One region of the Cellvibrio sp. KY-GH-1 genome, then DNA from elsewhere that is predicted to be linked to it. Evidence: predicted binding sites of a transcription regulator. Region 1 holds the regulator's gene; each other region holds the start of a gene.
What was found. The regulator FliA, encoded in region 1, starts transcription of late flagellar genes. The targets are predictions, from matches to a motif close to TAAAGTTATNNNNNNNNCGGCCGATANCC.
Positions count from the first base shown of each region.

Region 2: D0C16_RS01370 (M12 family metallopeptidase) is a predicted target of FliA. The motif match lies at 2,620-2,648, and genes of this name have one in related genera.
Region 3: fliD (flagellar filament capping protein FliD) is a predicted target of FliA. The motif match lies at 1,884-1,912, and genes of this name have one in related genera.
Region 4: fliS (flagellar export chaperone FliS) is a predicted target of FliA. The motif match lies at 2,325-2,353, and genes of this name have one in related genera.

Region 1 covers NZ_CP031728.1:927,541-932,797, forward strand. Annotated here, with positions in the region: gene D0C16_RS03870 (protein phosphatase CheZ) at 1-745, opposite strand, end outside; gene cheY (chemotaxis response regulator CheY) at 780-1,163, opposite strand; gene D0C16_RS03880 (RNA polymerase sigma factor FliA) at 1,360-2,079, opposite strand; gene D0C16_RS03885 (MinD/ParA family protein) at 2,194-3,018, opposite strand; gene flhF (flagellar biosynthesis protein FlhF) at 3,213-4,829, opposite strand; gene flhA (flagellar biosynthesis protein FlhA) at 4,861-5,257, opposite strand, start outside.
Region 2 covers NZ_CP031728.1:350,796-356,052, reverse strand. Annotated here, with positions in the region: gene D0C16_RS01380 (winged helix-turn-helix domain-containing protein) at 1-123, opposite strand, end outside; gene D0C16_RS01375 (formylglycine-generating enzyme family protein) at 334-2,304, shown strand; gene D0C16_RS01370 (M12 family metallopeptidase) at 2,680-4,311, shown strand; gene D0C16_RS01365 (hypothetical protein) at 4,758-5,243, shown strand.
Region 3 covers NZ_CP031728.1:1,120,359-1,125,615, forward strand. Annotated here, with positions in the region: gene fliD (flagellar filament capping protein FliD) at 1-1,827, opposite strand, end outside; gene D0C16_RS04720 (CHASE domain-containing protein) at 2,042-4,690, opposite strand; gene D0C16_RS24670 (flagellin) at 4,840-5,257, opposite strand, start outside.
Region 4 covers NZ_CP031728.1:648,834-654,090, forward strand. Annotated here, with positions in the region: gene D0C16_RS02545 (cell division inhibitor SulA) at 1-377, opposite strand, end outside; gene lexA (transcriptional repressor LexA) at 370-972, opposite strand; gene D0C16_RS02555 (DUF2845 domain-containing protein) at 1,059-1,415, opposite strand; gene D0C16_RS02560 (SDR family oxidoreductase) at 1,475-2,305, opposite strand; gene fliS (flagellar export chaperone FliS) at 2,423-2,809, shown strand; gene D0C16_RS02570 (hypothetical protein) at 2,821-3,099, shown strand; gene fliS (flagellar export chaperone FliS) at 3,237-3,644, shown strand; gene D0C16_RS02580 (sigma-54 dependent transcriptional regulator) at 3,940-5,257, shown strand, end outside.

The sequences.
Region 1 (5,257 bases):
CCCGCTCTTTATTAATTTGCGGCCCTTCGGCCTCAGTTTTACGCTTATGCATAATTTCCATATCGTGAGCGACCTGTTCGCGATCTTCAGTGAGGCCGGTAATTTCTTCTACCTGCCCGGCTATGCGCACCAGGCTCACTAAATCTTTTTCCACTTCATTGATTAAACCGATAACCCGTTTTAATACTTGCCCGGTTAGATCCTGGAAGCCTTGCTCCAATACAATGTCTTGCAAATTTTTACTGAGTTGTTCAGTACCCGTAACCATTTGTGCTAAAAAGCTATCCATCCGGTCATACAACAAACGAAATTCATCCAGGCTCATTTCGCGGCGTTTCAAGCGTGCCCATTCATCGCGTAAGCTGGTTGCTTCCTGCCCCAGATTCATTGCAATTGGCGCCGCTTCATCCACCATATCCATCGTTTTTTCAGCAGCTTTTTGGGTGAGATCAATGACGTAATTCAAGCGATTGGATGCATCGTGAATATCAGAGTTTTCGATCTTTGGCGGCTCTTTAGTAAGGTCAGCATCCACATTAAAATTCACAATTGCATCGTGCAATCCCCGTGTTAACCGCCCTACCGATTGGAAGATATGACGATCGCGAGATTGGGTGATGGTTTGGATCAATACCGATGCGTCTTCGAACTGGTTGCTTTGCAGTTTTTCGGTGAGCAACTTTGCGCACTCTTTCAACTCAACCACGAATTCGCTATTGACGGAAATTTGAATGTCAGATGCCATGGCAACGCCTTTTTATTATTTGATCCGGAAGCAATTAACCTACGCGATCAAAAATTTTCTCGATTTTTTCTTTAAGGGCTTGCGCAGTAAATGGCTTAACCACATAACCATTTACACCAGCCTGAGCCGCTTCAATGATTTGGTCGCGCTTGGCCTCTGCCGTCACCATCAGTACTGGTAAAGTGCGCAACTTTTCGTCGGCACGCACGGCTTTTAACAAATCGATGCCAGTCATACCCGGCATGTTCCAGTCGGTTACCAGAAATTGAAAATCGCCACTTTTCAGCATGGGCAGTGCTGTAACACCGTCATCGGCTTCGTGGGTATTGGAAAACCCCAAGTCGCGTAACAGGTTTTTAATGATCCGTCGCATCGTCGAAAAATCATCAACAATCAGGATTTTCATGTTCTTATCCAACGTAACCTCCACTCCCCGTAACGGGATTTTCATTTACTCATAGTCTAGTAGGAGTTAAAGCATCGGCCAGTTAAGGCACTCAAATCTTCAACTTTTAATGCAAATCATAGCTCAAATTCTGACATGTATAGATTATTCAAGCCTATCTGCCGAGCCACCCTGCATTTATTAATCAACGCGTACAGCATTTAACCGGCTAACCGGTATGCCAATCACTCAACTTGGTGCGCAAGCGCGCGGCAGCCTGACTATGAATCTGGCTAACGCGCGATTCGCTTACGCCCAATACCAAACCAATTTCTTTCAGGTTTAGCTCCTGATCATAGTAGAGCGACAACACCATTTGTTCGCGCTCAGGCAATTGGCAAATGGCATCAAACAACGCTTTTTTCAAACCGTCGCGCTGCATACCTTCCAAGGGGCTAACAAAGGCGCTGCTATGTTCCGACGCATCTATGTTGCTGTCTTCCTCGCCAAAAGTTTCTTCATAACTGAACAAACGAGCGCTGCTGGAGTCTTGCAACATGACGAAGTATTCATCCAGAGAAACGCCTAATTCCGCGGCCACTTCCCCGTCAGTCGCGTCGCGACCAGTACGAGCTTCTACAGCGGCAATAGCCTGGGACACCCGACGGGCGTTGCGATGCACTGAACGGGGGACCCAATCACCACGACGCATCTCATCCACGATTGCACCGCGAATACGAATGCCGGCATAAGTTTCAAAACTCGCACCGCGTGACATGTCATATTTCTGTGAAGCTTCGATCAGGCCAATCATGCCCGCCTGAATAAGATCATCCACCTGCACACTGGCAGGCATCCGCATCATCATGTGATAGGCAATGCGCTTAACCAAAGGCGCGTAGTCTTCGATATTGATTTGCGCATCGAGCAAGGTCTTTTTATCGTACATGGCTAAACCATTGACTGCGGCCATCGAACACCTTCTTTGTAGTTACAGAATGCAGACTGATCCATTCCATGACTACACAACAACTCACTCAGTTTTTCGCTCTTCAGATACAGGTTAGCGCGCATTGGCAGCCTGTAATAAACGCTCAACAAAAAATTCAAGCCGCCCTGTCGGTGCATTGGGCACTGGCCATTTGTCAACGGCCTGAGCCAGTGCGCGTATTGCCATAGAGGCTTTCGAGGAAGGCGCAAATTCCAACAAGGCTTTTTGTTTTTGCACGGCTTTACGTACGTTTTCATCAAAGGGAATTTGACCAACAAACTGCAAGCTCACGTCCAAAAATTTTTCGCATACGGTGTTCAACTTGTTAAACATGTTGAGCCCCTCTTGCGGTGTGCGCGTCATATTCGCCACGACGCGGAAACGGAACATACCGTATTCCTTGTTGAGCAATTTTATCAGCGCGTAGGAGTCGGTAATGGATGACGGCTCGTCGCAGACAACAATAATCACCTCGTTGGCGGCACGTACAAAACTGACCACGGTATCGGAAATACCAGCCGCGGTATCTATCACCAATATGTCGACTTGATCGGACAATTCATTAAAAGCGTTAATCAAACCAGCGTGCTCCGCCGTGCTTAATTCCGCCATACGCTGTACACCGGAAGACGCTGGAACAATTTTCATACCGCCAGGCCCGTTAACCAGCACTTCACTTAAGCTGTGGGTACCGGCAAGTACATCGGCGAGCGTGTGGGTAGCGCGAACACCTAGCAGCACATCCACATTGGCCAACCCGAGATCCGCATCCAGCAACACCACTCGACGACGTAATTCAGCCAGCGCAATGCTTAAATTCACCGAAATATTGCTCTTGCCTACTCCGCCTTTACCGCCGGATACCGCGATCACTTGTACTGGTCGCATTTGGCTCATCAACTCACTCCAAACCTATTTTGTTACGCAAACCTGTTGGTAACTTAAACTTGCTTTGTGGCGCACGCGGACGAAAAGTAAATCTACCTGCGAGGGCGCCGCTAATGGTGATCTGAGTATAGTTAGGGATTGGCAATTCATCCGACTAATTTCAGTTTCACCCGCAAAATCATATGCTTATGCTTCGTTGCCGATTAAGAAACCGCCGTAGCGGCGTTAGCTTTGAGCAATGCGACTGCTTTTGATACGAGCTGATGCGCGCGAGCCACGTCGATATTTTTAGGGATGTCCTGGCCATCGGTGGTGTAGGCGATTGGTAGTCGGCTTTGCATAACCACGCCCAATGCTTCGCCCATGCTCGCCGTTTCATCCAGCTTGGTTAGGATGCAACCCTGTAAACGTGCAGCGCCGTAGGCATGAATTGACGCTTTCAGCATTTGTGCCTGGCTGTTGCACGACATCACCAGATAGGTTTTTACCTGTTGTTGCGCTGCCAAGGCTGCTAATTGCGCTTTCAAATGTGGATCGCCATGGCGAAAACCGGCGGTATCAATTAACACCAAAGAGCAATGGCGCAAACTGCGCAATACGTTATCAAGCGGATTGGCTTCATCCACTACGCGCACCGGCACGCGCAAAATCCGCGCTAGCGAACGCAGTTGATCGTGCGCAGCGATGCGATAAGTGTCGGTGGTGATCAACGCAACCTTGTCAGCGCCGTGTTGCAATACATAGCGTGCTGCCAACTTGCCGATGGTAGTGGTTTTACCCACGCCGGTTGGACCAACAAATGCGAACACACCACCCTGCTCCACTATATCGCGACCGTTAATCGGCAATTGATGGGCGAGGTTTGCCAGTGCATCAGGCCAGGCATCACTCAGAGTTTTGCTTTTGGTACAGGCTTTAATAACGCTGGCAACAACTTCTTTGGGTAACCCCAAGCGTTCCAGACGACGACTTACGCTAGCCAATACCGGCGAATCGGTGGGAATGGATTGCTGGCCAGTAAGGCGATCCAATTGCTGTTCTAACAAAAAACGCATATCGGCAATTTCTGCTTGCAGCTCGGAAAGCTGAGCATTTTGGTCCGCCGAATCATTGTGCGCGGAAGCCTGATGAGCGGATGAAAATTCCGCTGCAAACGCAGCGGCGTCTTTAACATTCCCACGCGATTCTTTAATGCGGGATTCTTTCACCAGCGTCTCACGAAACGAAAGTGATTCTTGTGACAGTACCGACGCGCTCTGCGCCGAACTTCGGGCAGATGATGTAGTAGCTGTTGATCGGGTCACGACAGGCGCATCATCAACCAGGGGATATCGGTCGGCTGCGCTCATACCGGGTTTTGGCCGAGTTACCGGTGTTGACGCGTTACGTGGGATACCCGCATTAACGACAGTATTTTTGCCGACCAAAAATTCTTTCGCCGACTCTTCTGCCTTGCGTGCGGCCATCATCCGCTGACGGGCTTTTTCAATATCGTCTGCCAGCTGCGCGCCCGTTTTTCCCGCGTTAGGATGATCCGCAACCGGGGTAATAACCGGTGTTTGTTTGCGCGCAGGTTTACCAATCACGCGTGGAGAGATTTCACCATCGCTTAACAAGGGCTCTGTGGGAGCAAAGGTCGCCTCGGAAAATGGGCGCGCTTGCAATTGCTTGAGTTCGAAATCCGATCCCATAGTCGTCAGCAACTCCACGCCTTCGGCGATGCGGTTGCTAGAGAGAATAATTGCATCTGGCCCCAATTCCTGGCGGACCAATTCCAACGCACGGCGCATATCTGCAGCTACGAAACGTTTGACTTGCATATTCAACTCCTGCCCTTAAGGGCGACCTGGGTTATTTCTTATCAGCACCAACGCTGGCATCGATACTGATTTGTTTATTGTCCGGCACTTCGGTATAGGCCAGGACTCGCATTTCCGGAACGCTATGGCGAACAAAGCGAGAGAGCATAGGGCGCAAAGGCGCTGCGACCAGTAATACCAATGGCTTTCCAGCCATCTCCTGCTTTTGTGCGGCTGCAATCAGCGATTGCTGTAAACGATCCGCTAATCCAGGCTCAATAAACGCGCTGTCATCAGCGCCAGCTTTTTGTGCCTGTTGCACGGTATTTAGCAACAACTGTTCCAAGCTGGGTTCAAGCGTGATAACAGGCAGGTTTCGCTCGTTTCCAATGATGTTTTGGACGATTTGCCGGCACAGCGCCACTCTTGCCAAGGCCGTTAATGCGGCG
Region 2 (5,257 bases), 580 kb from region 1:
CGGCTCACTGAGAAAGAGTGCAAGCAGCCTCGCTTCATTGTATCGACAGCCAATCACCTCATTCTTTTTATAAAGTGTGAGTTGTTCAGTGTCGAACATAAAATCATTAAACAGATATTTCATCAGTACCGCTATTTCCTCGTTACGGGGAGCGAATCGTTATTGTGTGGTTATAGATCGATTGATTTGACCAAAAAACACCCACCCATAGCCGTACAAATTTCTCAACGTTTTCTCATCGAGAAAAAATAGAAAAAAAATAAGACTTCGCAGAACGCATTTCATAGAGTCCGGCAGTAGCAAAACATCACAAACCCAGCAAAGGATTTAACTATGCGTCACCTTGTTACCGGCCTCTTAGCACTTTGTTGTGCAACCCTTTACGCCGCCGATAAAGCCAGCCCCCCGGTGTTAGAACCGCTTATGGTTCCCATTCCTGCCGGGGAGTTTTTAATGGGGAGCAGCGAGACCCCTGCCGAACAGCCAATTCACAAAGTAAAAATAAAACCCTTCCGCCTGGCGCAATATCCGGTAACCATAAAAGAGTTTTTGCAGTTTACCGAGGCGACCAATTATCAGGCAACCGGCAAGTGCCTGTATAAAATGGAGGATGGAAAACTACATGAACTGGATGCGCAGTCACCTGCGGGAGTGGCGCGCATCGCGGGTGAATACGCCCCAATTAGTTGTGTAAGCTGGACCGAAGTGCAGGACTATATCAGTTGGCTTAACCAGCAGACTGGCAAACACTATCGCTTACCCAGTGAAGCTGAGTGGGAATACGCCGCCCGCGCCGGCAGCAATATGCGCTTCCATTTTGGCGATGATGAAAAAAAGCTCTGCGACTACGGCAATGGTTACGACCAGACCATTTACTTCGCGTTCAGTCGTGATTTCCACTCAAGGGAACAACCCCTGGCCTGCGACGATGGAGAAACCTTCGCAAACACCATCGGCCTTTATAAGCCCAATGCTTACGGACTCTACGACATGCAAGGTACCGTACGCCAATGGATTGCCGATTGTTATCACCCCGACTACCAGAAGGCGTCTGCAACCGCTAAACCACGGCACAGCGACAGCTGCCAGCAATTTGCGCGTGGCGGCTCCTGGATGACCGATGCCAGTTCTTTACGCACTGCGTATCGCCCACTGGCACAGGATGTTAGCGGCACTAAGGACACGCGCTTTTCTGATCGCGGCTTTCGCCTGGCATTGGATGAGGCAGGTAATCACCTTGCGCCGACCAGCGAACAACAGAAAGATTTTTTGACGGGCTTAACCAGCGCACAAAAAGTCGCACAGGAACGCAGATCACTAATGCGCAAGGAACATCAAAATTTATTGGACGCCTATAAAACCCTGCGCACAACACCATTAGTTACGCCACCCATGGTGACCATAACCGGCGGTGATTTTTTAATGGGCAGCGAGTTTGCAGACAATGAAAAACCGATTCATAAGGTCAGCGTGAAAAGTTTTAGGATTTCAAAATACGAAGTCACCATCAAGCAGTTCAAACAATTTGCTGCTGCAACCCAGTATATAACCGGCAATACTTGCTGGAAATTTGTGAACCAAAATGGCGGACGTTTTAATAACGGTTTTGAACCAGCGCCAGGTAATTGGTTAACCACCGACTATGCGCCAAGCGATTTTCATCCGGTAATGTGCGTGAGCTGGGATGATGCCAATGCCTACCTCGCCTGGTTGTCACAACAAACCGGGCGAAAATTCCGTTTACCCACCGAAGCAGAATGGGAATATGCGGCCCGTGCCGGCACCACTACTCGCTATTTTTTCGGTGAAGATGACAAGAAGCTGTGTGAATACGCCAACACCTTTGATAAGAGCGGAATGCGTGCATTTGCCCGCGATAAAAACTATCAACAGAAAGAAAAAACTTGCGATGACTATGCGGAGTACACCAGCATTGTCGGCATGTACAAGCCGAATAGCTTCGGACTTTATGATGTGACTGGTAACGTAAGCGAATGGGTGCAAGATTGTGATCACAACAACTATAACGGTGCTCCCACCGATGGCAGCGCCTGGCTTGCAGATGAATGCAACATGCGCGTGCGCCGGGGAAATACCTACGGTCCACACAATGAATCACAAGTAACCATGCGCGGCCACGGCGGGCAAACCAACCGCTCGGCCCTGGGTGAAGGTTTTCGTATAGTTGAAGAAATTGATCCAGCGCTGGCAGTTAATGAAAGGGATGATAAAAATAATCCGTTTGAAATCGAATTAGCGAAGGCGCAACAAGCGGAGCGCACCAAACGAAAAACAGAAAAATGAAATAAGATCGGATTTTTTCACAGCAATTAGTCTGTAGTGCCTTTGAGGCTATTAGTGAAGGGCAGGATTGCATAAACAATCCTGCGCCTGCCATGTTTATCCAAGGGCGTTTTTTTGAGACGCGACTCACATTAGAAAAAAAATATAAAAGGAACGATTGCCGGAATAATTTACAAAAAAATTCACTATGTTTCACATCAATCATTTTAGACGTTTTCCTGATGACAACACTAAATGTCTGGCGACATTTTTGTCGAAAATTCAAACATAAAATCTCACTGCACCAGAATATTCCAGGCAAGCATTCTTCAGTATTTAAGCTTTACTCTGTTTGCCCGATTGCGGGTAAACATTTAAATACAAAGGAGATGCTATATGTTAATTAAACGCTTAATACTTTCTGCCAGTTTATGTGCGCTCTTGCCGCTGGGAACATACGCCACAGAAACGGTGAAAAAAAATTATGTCGGCCCCACTGGAACCGCCATTTTTAATGGAAAAACCATCACCTATGAAAACATCAATGGCCTTGCTATTTTTGAAGGTGACATAGTGCTGGGAACTGTCGCTAAATTACAAGCTGCTGCTGCGCAGAACGATGGCGCTGTGGATTCGGTGGTTGTGACAGGGACTAACGTGCGCTGGCCAAATCGAATTGTTCCTTACGAAATAGGTACTGGTTTTAGCGCAACTATGGTCACACGCATTAATGATGCAATACGTCATTGGGAAACCAATACCAGCATCAATTTGGTGTTAAGAACTGCTGCGAATGCAGCGCAATACCCCGACTATGTGCGCTTTCAATCCGGCACAGGTTGCTCTTCCTGGGTTGGCCGAGTCGGAGGCATGCAAGCGATTACGTTGGAATCCGGTTGTGTTTTGGGTTCTGTTATCCATGAAATTGGCCACGCCGTTGCCTTGTGGCATGAGCAGAGTCGCGAAGATCGCAATTCCTGGGTAAAAATAAATACCGCTAACATACAAGCAGGCAAGGAGCATAATTTTAATCAGCAAATTACCGATGGCGATGATCATGGCCCTTATGATTACGGCTCCATCATGCACTATGGTCGCACGGCGTTTTCTATCGATGGTATTTTGCCAACCATAGAGCCGATAAATCCTTCCACCGCTACCATTGGCCAACGCACTGCGTTAAGTAGTCGCGATATAGACACAGTGGAAAATATTTATGGAAAATCCCAAAATATTTTAATCAGCTCGGGTAAATGTCTGGATATTCATAGCGCCGACGCTATCAATAAAGTCAACGGCGGCCGCATTCAAACATGGGACTGTTTGAATGGCACCAACCAACAATGGATTTTGACTGCCGATGGTTACCTCGTAAACCAAAATGGACTGTGTCTGGATGTGCACACTCCTGACTACAACGCCAAAATCAACGGGGGAAAAGTTCAGCAATGGGCTTGTAATGGCGCGATCAATCAGCGCTGGAGCATCAACCAAAATGGTCAGTTAAAAAGCGCTAATGGCCAGTGCCTCGATGTACACTCCCCCGATCTAAACAACAACGGTGCCAAGGTACAAATGTGGGTGTGCAATAGCACTGTACAACAAACCTGGAGCGTGCAAAGCCAAAATCAACGCATACAAAATTATTGGAAACGCGCTGAACATTTAAATATCGAATATGGTGCAATAAGTTCCAGTGCAATCCAAACCTATTGGCTAAGCGCGATCTGGCAATTTCAGGTTACCGGGGACGGCTATGTGCGCATTCGCAACCTGTGGAAACCGAATGAGTACTTAAATATTGAAACCGGGGTTATTCGTTCCAGCACCATCCAACCCTATTGGACCAGCGCCCACTGGAAACTGGTTGAATATCGCGATGGCACCAACCCTGAAACCATCGACGGCCAAACCTTCCGCATTCAAAACCGCTGGAAACCGGACCAATACCTGCACATTGAAAATGGTGTTATCCAATCTGGAACCATTTTACCTCAGTGGCATAGTGCGCTCTGGATAATTAATTAAACACAATCCGTTTAAAATAAGGCCCACTGGTTGGGCCTTTTTTTTCAGGCGGATCAGTGAAACCAAACAAGCCATTTATTTTTAGCTGATTTACCCGACAAATTTTTATGCGACAAAAAGTGTGATCAATTGCAAATCTTTTTACACCGATTGTGATTTGAAACATTATTTTTAAAAATCTTGGTAGAGTCTCCGAAAATATAAAAACACGCGATTCCTGACCCCACTCCAGCTACCCATGCCCCTCGACAGTTTCAGGTGTTGCCGCCATCTTTAGCGGCGCTACCGAACAGCATTTGCTCGTCATATCACCAATACATTATGCGGGCAAATATCCGTGGGGATACGCGGAAATCAACTTCACCGATGAACAAAATCAGATATTTTCATCTGATCACCAGGGATTGTTCTACGGGAATATCGTTAAAAAACATCAGGAAATTTTTATGAAATTAGTTAAGGTAGTAACCGGATTATTAATGGCAGCGAGCGTATTTTTTTCGGTAGCAAGCCAGGCACAAACAACAACCCCCGTATCTTGCACCTGGCAGTATGTGAGCAATGACAATGGCTATCCCTGGCAGAATGTTGTTTACGGATGCTTTGATGCAAGCAATACGCAAGTAGCCGCAAAGTATGTAACTTATGAATACGGTTATCCACGCTCATGCCAGGTACAACCCGCTTCCGGTTATAGCTGGTCAGGCTCTTGCGAGCAACCAGTGATCAGCAAAATCAACGCCTCTCCAGCCGCCTGTGGCCAAAAAGTTGTGCAGGCTTGCGCATCACAAATGAACAATCCAAACCTGGCAAACTATATGAATACCACCTGTCAACCTTGCGGCGGCATTGGCAATCGCACTCTCGATCAAAACAATGCGTCCTGCTCCAGCCAAGGCGGTTTAGTCACCGTTTATTGCAAGAGTTTGTAATTAGCAAGTTGATA
Region 3 (5,257 bases), 190 kb from region 1:
GTTAACCAGATTAGTCATTGCACCCGCAAAACCGCGTGAAAACGTGATAGTTCCTGAGGTTGCACCCGGGCGAACAGACATACTCAAACCTTCCGCCTTACTACCTAACGCCGGCAAAAGCACATTTCCGTAGCCAAAGGCCGCTTCGCCATTCACAGTACCACCGACATTGGTTCCTGCAGTACCGGCCCCAAGCGCAATGCCCAAATCCGCCATATCAGTAGAAATAGCAGAAATTTCTACTTTACTGGACGAGCCATAGGCATCGGAGGTGAATACCAATTTTCCCGCATCCACGCTAACCGCTACAGTGGATTTGGCCGCTTTGACGTTAGTATCGAGATTAATAAGGCTTTGTATTTCAGTTGCCAATTCACTGGCAGACGCATAGGTTTTGCCGGCAGGAATTGTAATCAGCGCAGACTCAGTACCATCCACTTTCACTTTGAAGTTGTAATCTTTGCCAGTGGTATCCAGAGGGAATGTCGCAACCATTGCCGCACCGGTATATTTACCCTTGGATGGCTGTTGGGTAATCACAACATCATAAGAACCCGCCTGGCTTTTCGCTGAAAACTTGGTGACGTCGATATTGGTAACTGTAGAAGAAGTCTTGGGCACAAACAGATCGCGCACAAACGAGAAGTTGTTATCGATTGCCGCGCGAAATCCGGTATTGCCTTCTGTTTCAACAATTTTTAACGAGCCATCCAGTTCTGTCCGTATCCCCAAGTTGGATAAGCTGGTGAAGCCACCGCTCAGGCCAGGTACAGCGGCAGAAAGCGTACTTCGAATACCACGCATCAAGTTATTGGACAGTGAATCGCGGTGTAAACTGCCGTAGTCCTTTTTCTCTGTATCATAACCAACCAGCTTTTCCACCTCAGTTTTAAATGTGTTGTAAGCAGTAACAAAATCGCGAATTGCTTTTTCAGCAATTGACTTATCTTCGTTGATAGTCACGCTTACCGTTTCGGTAAGGGACGCCGCAAACAAATCAAATTCCAATCCATCAACCACGTCTTTAATTTGGTTGGTCTCACGCGAAACTAACAGGCCGTTTACACGGACTTTCGCATCAAGCCCCTCTTGTTGCTGCGAGAGGTTGCGCGTGGTTTCGTTAAAATTAAAACTGGCCAATCCCGGGGAACCCGCGGTTTCCGCCGCGGTAATTTCAATTTCGTTTTTGGCACCTGACTTGGAGGTCAACAACAAACGATAGGAGGAACCGTCACCTACGATACTTGCAGAAACCCCGATGTTTGCTTTGTTAATGGCATCGCGCAAACCCGATAGGGAATTGTTGGAATCGTCGATGGTAATTGTGCCGCCGGTTTTAGTGGAATCAACGGTAAAATCATTCAGTGCCGCATTCCACTCGCCCAGACGAATGGTGAGAGTCCCCTTACCTATCGGATCGGTCATGGACGTGAACGTGGTAGAACTCAGTGATTGCGACTGCGCAACCTGCTCTACTTTCAACTGATAAGCACCCGCGGCGGCCTTGGCATCCAGCTTGGTGATGCTTAACAATTTGGTATCTGGAATAGACAACGATTTGGCGTTAAACGTGTCCGAACTACCCAGCGCTGTCGCAGCGGTTTCCAGTTTCGAGAGGGAGCTGCGCAAGAGACCAAAATCGGATATCTGGGTTTCCAACAGGGTCTTTTTGGTGGTCAAGCGCTCAGCCTGAACCATTTTGTTGGCTTCAGTGAGTTGATCCGCGAGCTTGTTGGTATCAATACCTGACCCGGTCCCCAACGCACTAATAATGCTGGAACCTGTCGATGCATTGCTGTTGGTTGTGCTTGATGTTGAGCTCACCATAATACCCTCACGCCACAAAATTGCCGCTCGCCTCATCGGATGAGTGCTTGCTTCAAGGTTAGCGGCAACCTATGGGTAAACTTTAGCCGGTTTTGCCGCTTTTATTGAAAATAAACTGCCAAAAATACTCTCAATAACGCTTTGAGCACAAAGCGAGCCAATTCATGGAAAAGCGGTATAAGCAAAGGATGTAAAGAACCCTCACCAAATGCCTTTATTCGGCGACAGGTAAGGTGAAATAAAACGTAGAGCCCTGCCCTTCTACAGATTGATAATCTATTTTGCCCCCGAAGCGCTCCACAATAACTTTGGTAATACTTAAGCCAAGACCTGTGCCGTCACGCCGCTTGGTATCCGATGAATCCACCTGCGCGAACTTGCGGAAAATTCGTTGACGAAACTCAGCAGGAATTCCCTGTCCCTGATCAATTACCGAAATTTTTAGCGTGGCATCGATGCGCACGAGTTCTACATAAACTTTGCCACCCAAATGTGAATATTTGATCGCGTTGGATAAAAGGTTCGACATCACCTGCAAAAAGCGATCGACATCCAGATTGGCACTGAGCTGCTGTGAACCCTCATCTACGCCACTCAGAATTAACTCTACGCCATAGCGCGTAGCATATCCCTGGTTTTGCTCAATTGATTGCTGTAGCAAGGGATAAACAGGCTTGCGCTGGTTGTGCAACTGCACGTTGCCGAACTCCAGTTTATCGATATCCAAAATGTCGTTAACCAAACGCGTTAACCGATCCACGTTGTTGCTGGCGATGGTCAGTAAATCTCTGGAGCGAATCTCCAACGCACCTAAATCACCACTCAAAACAATACCCAACGCACCTTTGATTGAGGTTAAGGGTGTACGTAACTCATGACTTACCGTAGAAATAAATTCCGTTTTAAGCTTATCCACTTTTCGTTTTGCAGAAGCGTCATGAATAATTAGAGTAAAGAGATTTCGATCTTGTAGCGCGACCGGACTTAAACTTAATTCGATCGGCAATTGATTGCCATCGCTGCGCAACGCAACGCCTTCACGCCAGCTTATGGTTTCCAAATATTGTCCATCCTGCGAGAAAAAGGAATCCAGGTCGGGAATCAAATCACCTATCAGCAACAGCTTCTGTGGATCAAAAACATAACCAAATAATTGTGCAGCTGCCGGGTTAGCACGAATAATTAAACCTCGCTCATCAACTACCAAGATAGTTTCTACTGCATTCTCCAGAATTGCAGTTAACTCCTTGGTCCGCTGCTCCACCAAATCACGCACATGCTGGGTACGCCCACTAATCAAAAGCAGGAACCCCCCGAGAAAGCTACAAAACAGCAACCCACCGGCCAACACAAACCAGGATTGCAGGCCTCGATGCCTTAGCAAAAAGGATTCTGAGGGCATTATTTTGACGGACAACCGATGACCAGCAAAAGAAATATCGCGTGTTACCGACAACGAGTGGGCATATGCAGATCCGCCATTGGATATAGCCGCGTAAAACTCCAAGGGAGTTGCCGCATCAGTGGTATCGGTAATTAAAAGATCGATCTCAGATGTGCGAAATGACTTTAACGCAGTCGGAATTAGTGTATTGATTCGCACGATTGCAGTCGCGTAACCCAATAAATTTTTTTGCCGTAACTCAGCGGTCAACGCTTGGTCGCCATCGCGAAAAACCGGGTAAAACACAATTACCCCAGGGGAATATTGGGTATCGCGATACAAATGCAAAGGGTTGGTCATTGCTAATGCACCCGTGTCGCGAGCCCGCTCTTGCGCTACCGCACGGATTGAATCTGCAGCCGAGTTAATCCCGATCAAGCCCAGATTATCTAACCAAGGCTCAACATAGGTAATAACGGTGTAATCAGAACGTACCGGCGCCTGTATAAAATCCCCCGCTGCATTTTTTTCCTTTATAAAAAAATTTTCATATCCCTCAGATCGCATTTGTTCTTCAAACTGCACACGCTGGTGATGGGGAACAAACTGATTCCAGGAAAAACCGGAAACACCGTCAATTCCCGGAATTACACTGTTCACATAATTAGCAAACTCATCTCGAGTTACATGATCAGATGCAATAAATAACCCGCGTAATGTTGCAAGACTATAAGCGACAGCGGATAACTGCGATTCAATAGAGGTGGTGATGAGTTCCGCTTGCTGCTTAAACTGATCCTCCAACTTTTTTTGCTCGTTGTTACTCGCCAACACAAATACAACTACGACCGCCAGGCTACTCACAACGATTGGCATACCGACCGTATAACGCCGCGCTTGCCAAAAATGTCGGGGCGATGCGAAAAATATACACATCAGAGGCGTGGCAATGAGCACGCCAATGGCATCACCTATCCACCACGACCACCAGGTAAACAGCATTTGTTTAAAATGAATAATGCCGTTGAAATACAACACCAATGAACCACAGCTCGCACTCAAACTGGTTGCGATTGGCCCGCCCAAAATAAAGAATGCGAAAATCTTTCGCTCATCGGTTAATTTATCGGGGAAACCAACGAAATGACGAATCAACCAGGCTCCGGCCGCACTCGCTAACGAACTTCCTGCAGCAATTTCTGCAGCCACCAACACCACAGCGCCGGAAAGTGGCTGGCCGCCGCTGAGAGCGACGGAAATATTTAATAGCGTTGACCCCAAAAAAACACCCAACAACATGGGCATTCCCCAAATCAACACCGCTCCCAGTGCGATCCCCATCGGCAAAAATAAGCCGGTCACAAATCCCGGAGGAATCGCCAACAACAACGACAAACGCCCGGCGATCACATACGCCAAGGTCAGCCACATAATGCGCAACACCGTATTGGTTGCAGGTGAGCGTGCAAGTTCAATCATTGAGTAGAGCCCGTCTAAGACTGCCTGGTAGCATCGTTATTCTTTCCTAAGCCTAGCTGATGTTTCTCAATTCATCGCCCGCAGTTGTTAAGGCACATAAAAAAACCGCAGCAAGCTGCGGTTTTTTAACACATTAACGATCAATCCGATTATCTCAGTAACTGCAACACCTGCTCTGGGCGCGCGTTCGACTGTGCCAACATCGCCTGGGCTGCTTGCTGTAAGACTTGCGCCCTACTTAGTGCCGCCGTTTCCGCCGCAAAGTCCGCATCTACAATCCGCGAGCGCGACGCCGAGGTTTTTTCAGATACGTTCGCCAGGTTGGACATGGTGAAATCCAGCCGGTTGTTGATCGCACCGAGTTGTGAGCGCGTATCGTTAATCGTCGTTAGCGCTTTATCGATTACCCCAATCGCCTTCTGGGCCTTGGCTGCAGTATCAATACTTATCGATGCGATGGCGGTACCAAATGCGCCGCCGGCCGTTGAGTTAGCTTCAAGCAAGCCAATCTCCGCCGCCGTTGCATTATCGCCGAGCTCGACACTGATTGGATTACCGTTGGCGCTG
Region 4 (5,257 bases), 280 kb from region 1:
TGTCCTTGTGCAGCTGCCTGTTCAAGCTGGTTCAATTCTTTGTCTGTTAATTTGCCCGGGCTTGAAATAACCGTATGGCTATTACCAGCAGCCAGTGCCTCCCAAGTAACCCATAGCAGACTTAATTGATCGTGACAGTGAATAACGCGAATATAGCGTGTATTCACGCCATAAGATTCCAAAAGCTCGCGGCTGATATTATGCGGTGCAATCCAGGTGATCCAACGATCTTGTGAACTGTTGCTAAGGAAAGCAATCATCGGCATTAACAGCGACAGTTGCTCGGGGGCGTCGCTAGTCAAAATTAATTCCGTAACACCACCAAGCGGTTGTTTGCGGTTGCTGCTGGTAGAGTTGCTGCGAGCGAGATTAGTCACGACGAATTACTCCTACACTTAGGCCTTCAATAGAAAACTCCTGATCACGCATATCAACATGAATTACTTCAAAGTCCGGATTTTCAGGCCAAAGCTCTACTTGAGCTTTGTTTCCGTTACGTTTGAAGCGCTTGACGGTAACTTCTTCACCGATACGGGCCACTACAATTTGGCCGTTTCTCACTTGATCTGTTCTATGTACGGCAAGTAAATCCCCATCGAGTATGCCAGCATCTTTCATACTCATGCCATGCACCCGTAACAAGTAATCAGCGCTGGGAGAAAAGAAGTCATAAGGAATATTGCAGTAGTCTTCTATGTGCTCTTGGGCGAGTATTGGGTTGCCCGCAGCAACTCGGCCGACGATGGGTATACCATTATGAGTCTCTGGTAGGCGTATACCGCGCGAAGCACCAGGGATAATTTCGATGGCCCCTTTTCGGGCCAGTGCTTTTATGTGTTCTTCAGCAGCATTCGCAGACTTAAACCCCAAAATACGAGCAATTTCAGCGCGCGTAGGTGGGTAGCCGGTTTCGTCGGCATATTTGCGGATAAGGTTTAATACTTCTTCCTGACGCGGTGTTAAGTCTGACATGAAACACTCCTGAATCTGTTTATTTGTACAGTTATTGTGATTATATACAGTAATTCAGGTTGTGCAATAGCTTTTCAAAGTGATGCTTATTTGACCCGCTTTCCATAGCGAATGTTTTGAAGTTGGCCTCGACTAAAATAGAGATGGGTCATGAATTTTCCGCTCCCAGGGTTGTAGGTCCATATATCTACATTCTCACAGCTGCTAATTGCAATATTGTTTTGAACGTTATTGTTGCCGTTTTGCACCCCTTGGGCCTGATTGACAGCAATTGGTTCGCAGTAGGAGTCGGTCATTGCCGGGTCTCCGCATTTTTCCAAAATGTCTGCTTTAGTTTCACCGATGTGAGCAAGTTGGCCACCACAGCGCAACGACTCAGCGTGACATGTAGTGGAGAGAAATGCGGCAACTAAAAAAACAAATAGCGAGGTTGATCTAGTCATAATGAAATCCTTGTTTGTTTCTCTATAACTTTAGTCGCGTATGCTGAATTGAGAGTGAACTAACCGCCTAGCTTACATAAAAGTTTGTCCATTAGTGTTGTGGGGAGGAGGCGCTTTAAATAGCCAACCAGGTAAGTGGGAAAGGTAACGTAATAACGTGCTTTGGGATGCGTGCTTTCCAGCGCATGAATAAGTCGTTTGTAGACTGCATCAGGTGCAAGTGTAAATGGGGTGTTGGAGGTCTCACTACCTAATCTGGTAATTGCCGTTTGATAGCTTTCTCGGTGTCGACTTGAATTGATATCAATATTTTTAACTAACATAGCGAGCGCGTTTTTTCGAAAGCTGCTATGGATTGGGCCTGGTTCAATCAGGCTTACGTAAACGCCGGTTTTGTTTAATTCAAGTCGCAAAGTATCACTCAAACCCTCAATCGCATATTTACTGGCATTGTAGGCGCCACGCAGGGGCATCGCCGCAAGGCCCAATACAGATGAGTTTTGTACGATTCGTCCAAAGCCTTGTTTGATCATAATAGGCAGCGCCAAATTGGTTAGTTCTAACCAGCCAAATACGTTGGTTTCAAATTGTTGGTGCAAGGCTGCGCGTGATAAGTCTTCAACGGCGCCGGGTTGGCCATAGGCTCCGTTATTAAAAAGTGCATAGAGTTTCCCGTTTGTTATCTGCATCGCCGCATGAAATCCCGACTCGATTGACGCCGAGTCAGCCAGATCAATCTGCACTGAATTTAGCCCCTCTGCTTGCAGGCGCAAAACGTCCTTAGCTTGGCGGCAAGATGCAATAACCAGATAGCCGTCTTGGTGAAGTTGATGAGCAACATAATAACCTATGCCGGAGGATGCCCCGGTAACAAGAATAGATTTCTGCATTTTCCAAACTAATCCGCATTAAAGGTTTTGGGGTTTGTGCCGCTAGTTTAAGGGTGCGCCGATTTTTATTGCACGCTGATCACGACAACGCCTTCCGTAAAACATAAATGGTGATTTATGAATTCCTATTCTGCCGTGCAAAACTATGCCAGTGTCAAAGTACATTCCGGTGTTGAGTCTGCGTCACCGCATCGCCTCATTCAAATGCTTTTTGAGGGGGCGCTTGAGCGAATTGCTCAGGCCAAAGGCGCGATGGCTCAAAATCAACTGGCCCGTAAAGGCGAGATGATTGGTAAGGCAGTAGCAATAGTCGGGGGATTACAGGGGAGCCTGAACGATAAAGAGGGCGGCGATTTGGCAAATAACCTCGATAACCTGTATGACTATATTATTCGCCGTTTGACGCAGGCTAATTATGAAAACAACCCAGATTATCTTGATGAATGCGGTCGTTTACTGGGGGAAATAAAATCCGCCTGGGACGCCATCGCCAATCAGGTGTAGTGAGGTCGGATATGAGCATTCATCTGGTCCCTTACCCGGATTACTGTGGCGAGTCAGGCATTTTAGTGATGCGGTCATTGCAGCAAGATTTGAATAAAGCGTTGCAGCAAGAGGATTGGGAAAAGGTTCGTCAATTGGATCGAATTTGTGTTCTGTTAATTGATCGTGTTATCAGCGCAAACCGAGAGAACAAAAGCACCCTGGTGCGCGCGTTAAGTGAATTAAAGGGGGTTTATGCTGGGTTAATTGCTCAATGTCACCAGGAGGTGACCCTGCTGCACGCGACCTGACGACCGTTAATTGTTAAAGAAGTGTTAAAGCTAGTTCGTTAATTCGGTTTTTAAAACCTGTTTCTTATAGCAAAACTCGCAAAAGTCCGTTGCCCCTGCTAGCCTTAAAGAACATTACTGCTAGCAGGGGTCAGTCCGTGTCTAATTACAATCCGCAAGAAGCGCTGAAGCAATATCGCCAACTGGGTATTGAATCAGAGGTTAGCAACGCATCTCCCCACCGCCTTATTCAATTACTGTTTGAAGGTGCATTGAGCCGTTTGGCGGCAGCACAGGGGGCGATTGAGCGCAATGATCTTGCTGTAAAAGGGGAGTTGATTGGCAAGGCGATTAGCATCGTCGGCGGTTTGCGCGCATCGCTGGATATGAACGCCGGAGAAATTTCCGAGCGTTTGGATCAGCTATACGAATATATAAACTTCAAATTGCTGGAAGCCTCCGCGCAAAATGATGTAGAAAAAGTGAATGAGGTGATTCAACTGTTAAAAACCGTTAAATCAGGTTGGGACGAAATAGCGCCTCAGGTTTCGGGTTCATCCGCATAAATTAAGGTTTCAGTTGTTAGAAATCGAATGAGCTATAAAAATAATTCGTATAATTTCCAATCGATTCTTAAAGTGTATTTGTCTGGAAAAATCTAAGTTCTTGAAGGCATATTTTTGGCGAATAAATGGACTTACTGTTTGATTATTGTCAAAACGCCAAAAACTTTCCGCCATAAATTTGACTTGATTCTCGGCCTCGTCTATTACTTACTCCGATAACTCATCTCGCCGCACTGATTATGGTTTTCTGGCCTTTTTTCAGTGGTTTAGGCACGAAATGAAAAGGTCTTGGGGTATGTGGCGCAACAATAAAGTTCTCGTTATTGACGATAATCCGTCACGTAGGCACGATCTAAAAATCCTGTTGGATTTTCTTAGCGAAACCACGCTGGTCGCTCCCAGTAATGCCTGGCAAGCCGCCGTTGCTGAAGAAAATGGCGGTGAAGATTATGTGGCTGTTTTTATTGGTGACTATCGCGATAGCAATCAAACTCTGGCGCAGCTTTTGAAAGAAATTCGATCCTGGAACGATGAGCTCGCTGTAGTCTTGGTGGGCGAAGAAAACCAGAATACCGCCGATGGTTTGGAAGATATTTATCGTTTTATGGCGATAGCCACCATGTCGGTGCCCCCCACCTACAACAAACTGGTTGATACGTTACACAGAGCCCAGCTGTACTGTGAAGCGCAATCCAGCAGCAAACGTCAGCCCCAGCGTCGGCCCGTGCATTTATTTCGCAGCTTGGTGGGTACCAGCCGTGAAATTCAGAATGTGCGCGAGATGATGGCGCAAGTCGCTGATAAAGATGTTTCGGTATTGATTACCGGAGAATCCGGAACTGGTAAAGAAGTTGTAGCGCGCAATTTGCATTACAATTCTCCGCGGCGCGATAAGCCTTTCGTCCCCGTTAACTGTGGTGCTATCCCGGCAGAGTTGTTGGAAAGCGAATTATTTGGCCACGAAAAAGGGGCGTTTACCGGTGCGATTAATTCGCGCGCAGGCCGTTTTGAGTTGGCTGAAGGCGGTACATTATTCCTGGATGAAATCGGCGATATGCCATTAAACATGCAGGTAAAGATTTTGCGCGTACTGCAAGAGCGCTGTTTTGAGCGTGTTGGCAGCAACAGAACCCAGCCGGTTGATGTGCGTATTATTGCAGCGACTCATCGTAATCTGGAGCAAATGATTTCGGATAATACCTTCCGAGAAGATTTATTTTATCGCTTGAATGTTTTTCCAATTGAATTGCCTTCACTAAAAGAACGTGCGGAAGATATTCCGTTGCTTATGAATGAGTTGGTGTCGCGCATGGAAAGTGAGCAGCGTGGTTCTATTCGTTTTAATTCGGCAGCAATTATGTCGCTCTGCCAACACGAATGGAGCGGCAACGTACGCGAGCTGGCAAATCTTGTTGAGCGGATGGCGATTATGCATCCTTTTGGTGTTATCGGCGTACAGGATTTGCCTGCGAAATACCGCCATGTGGACGTTACCGATGAAGACTTTGTCCATACGTCTTTAAAAGTCAATGGAACCGTGCCAGCGGGTGCTAGCACCAGCTACGTCAGTATGAATGACACTCCATTATTGCCTGAGCAAGGCATAGATTTAC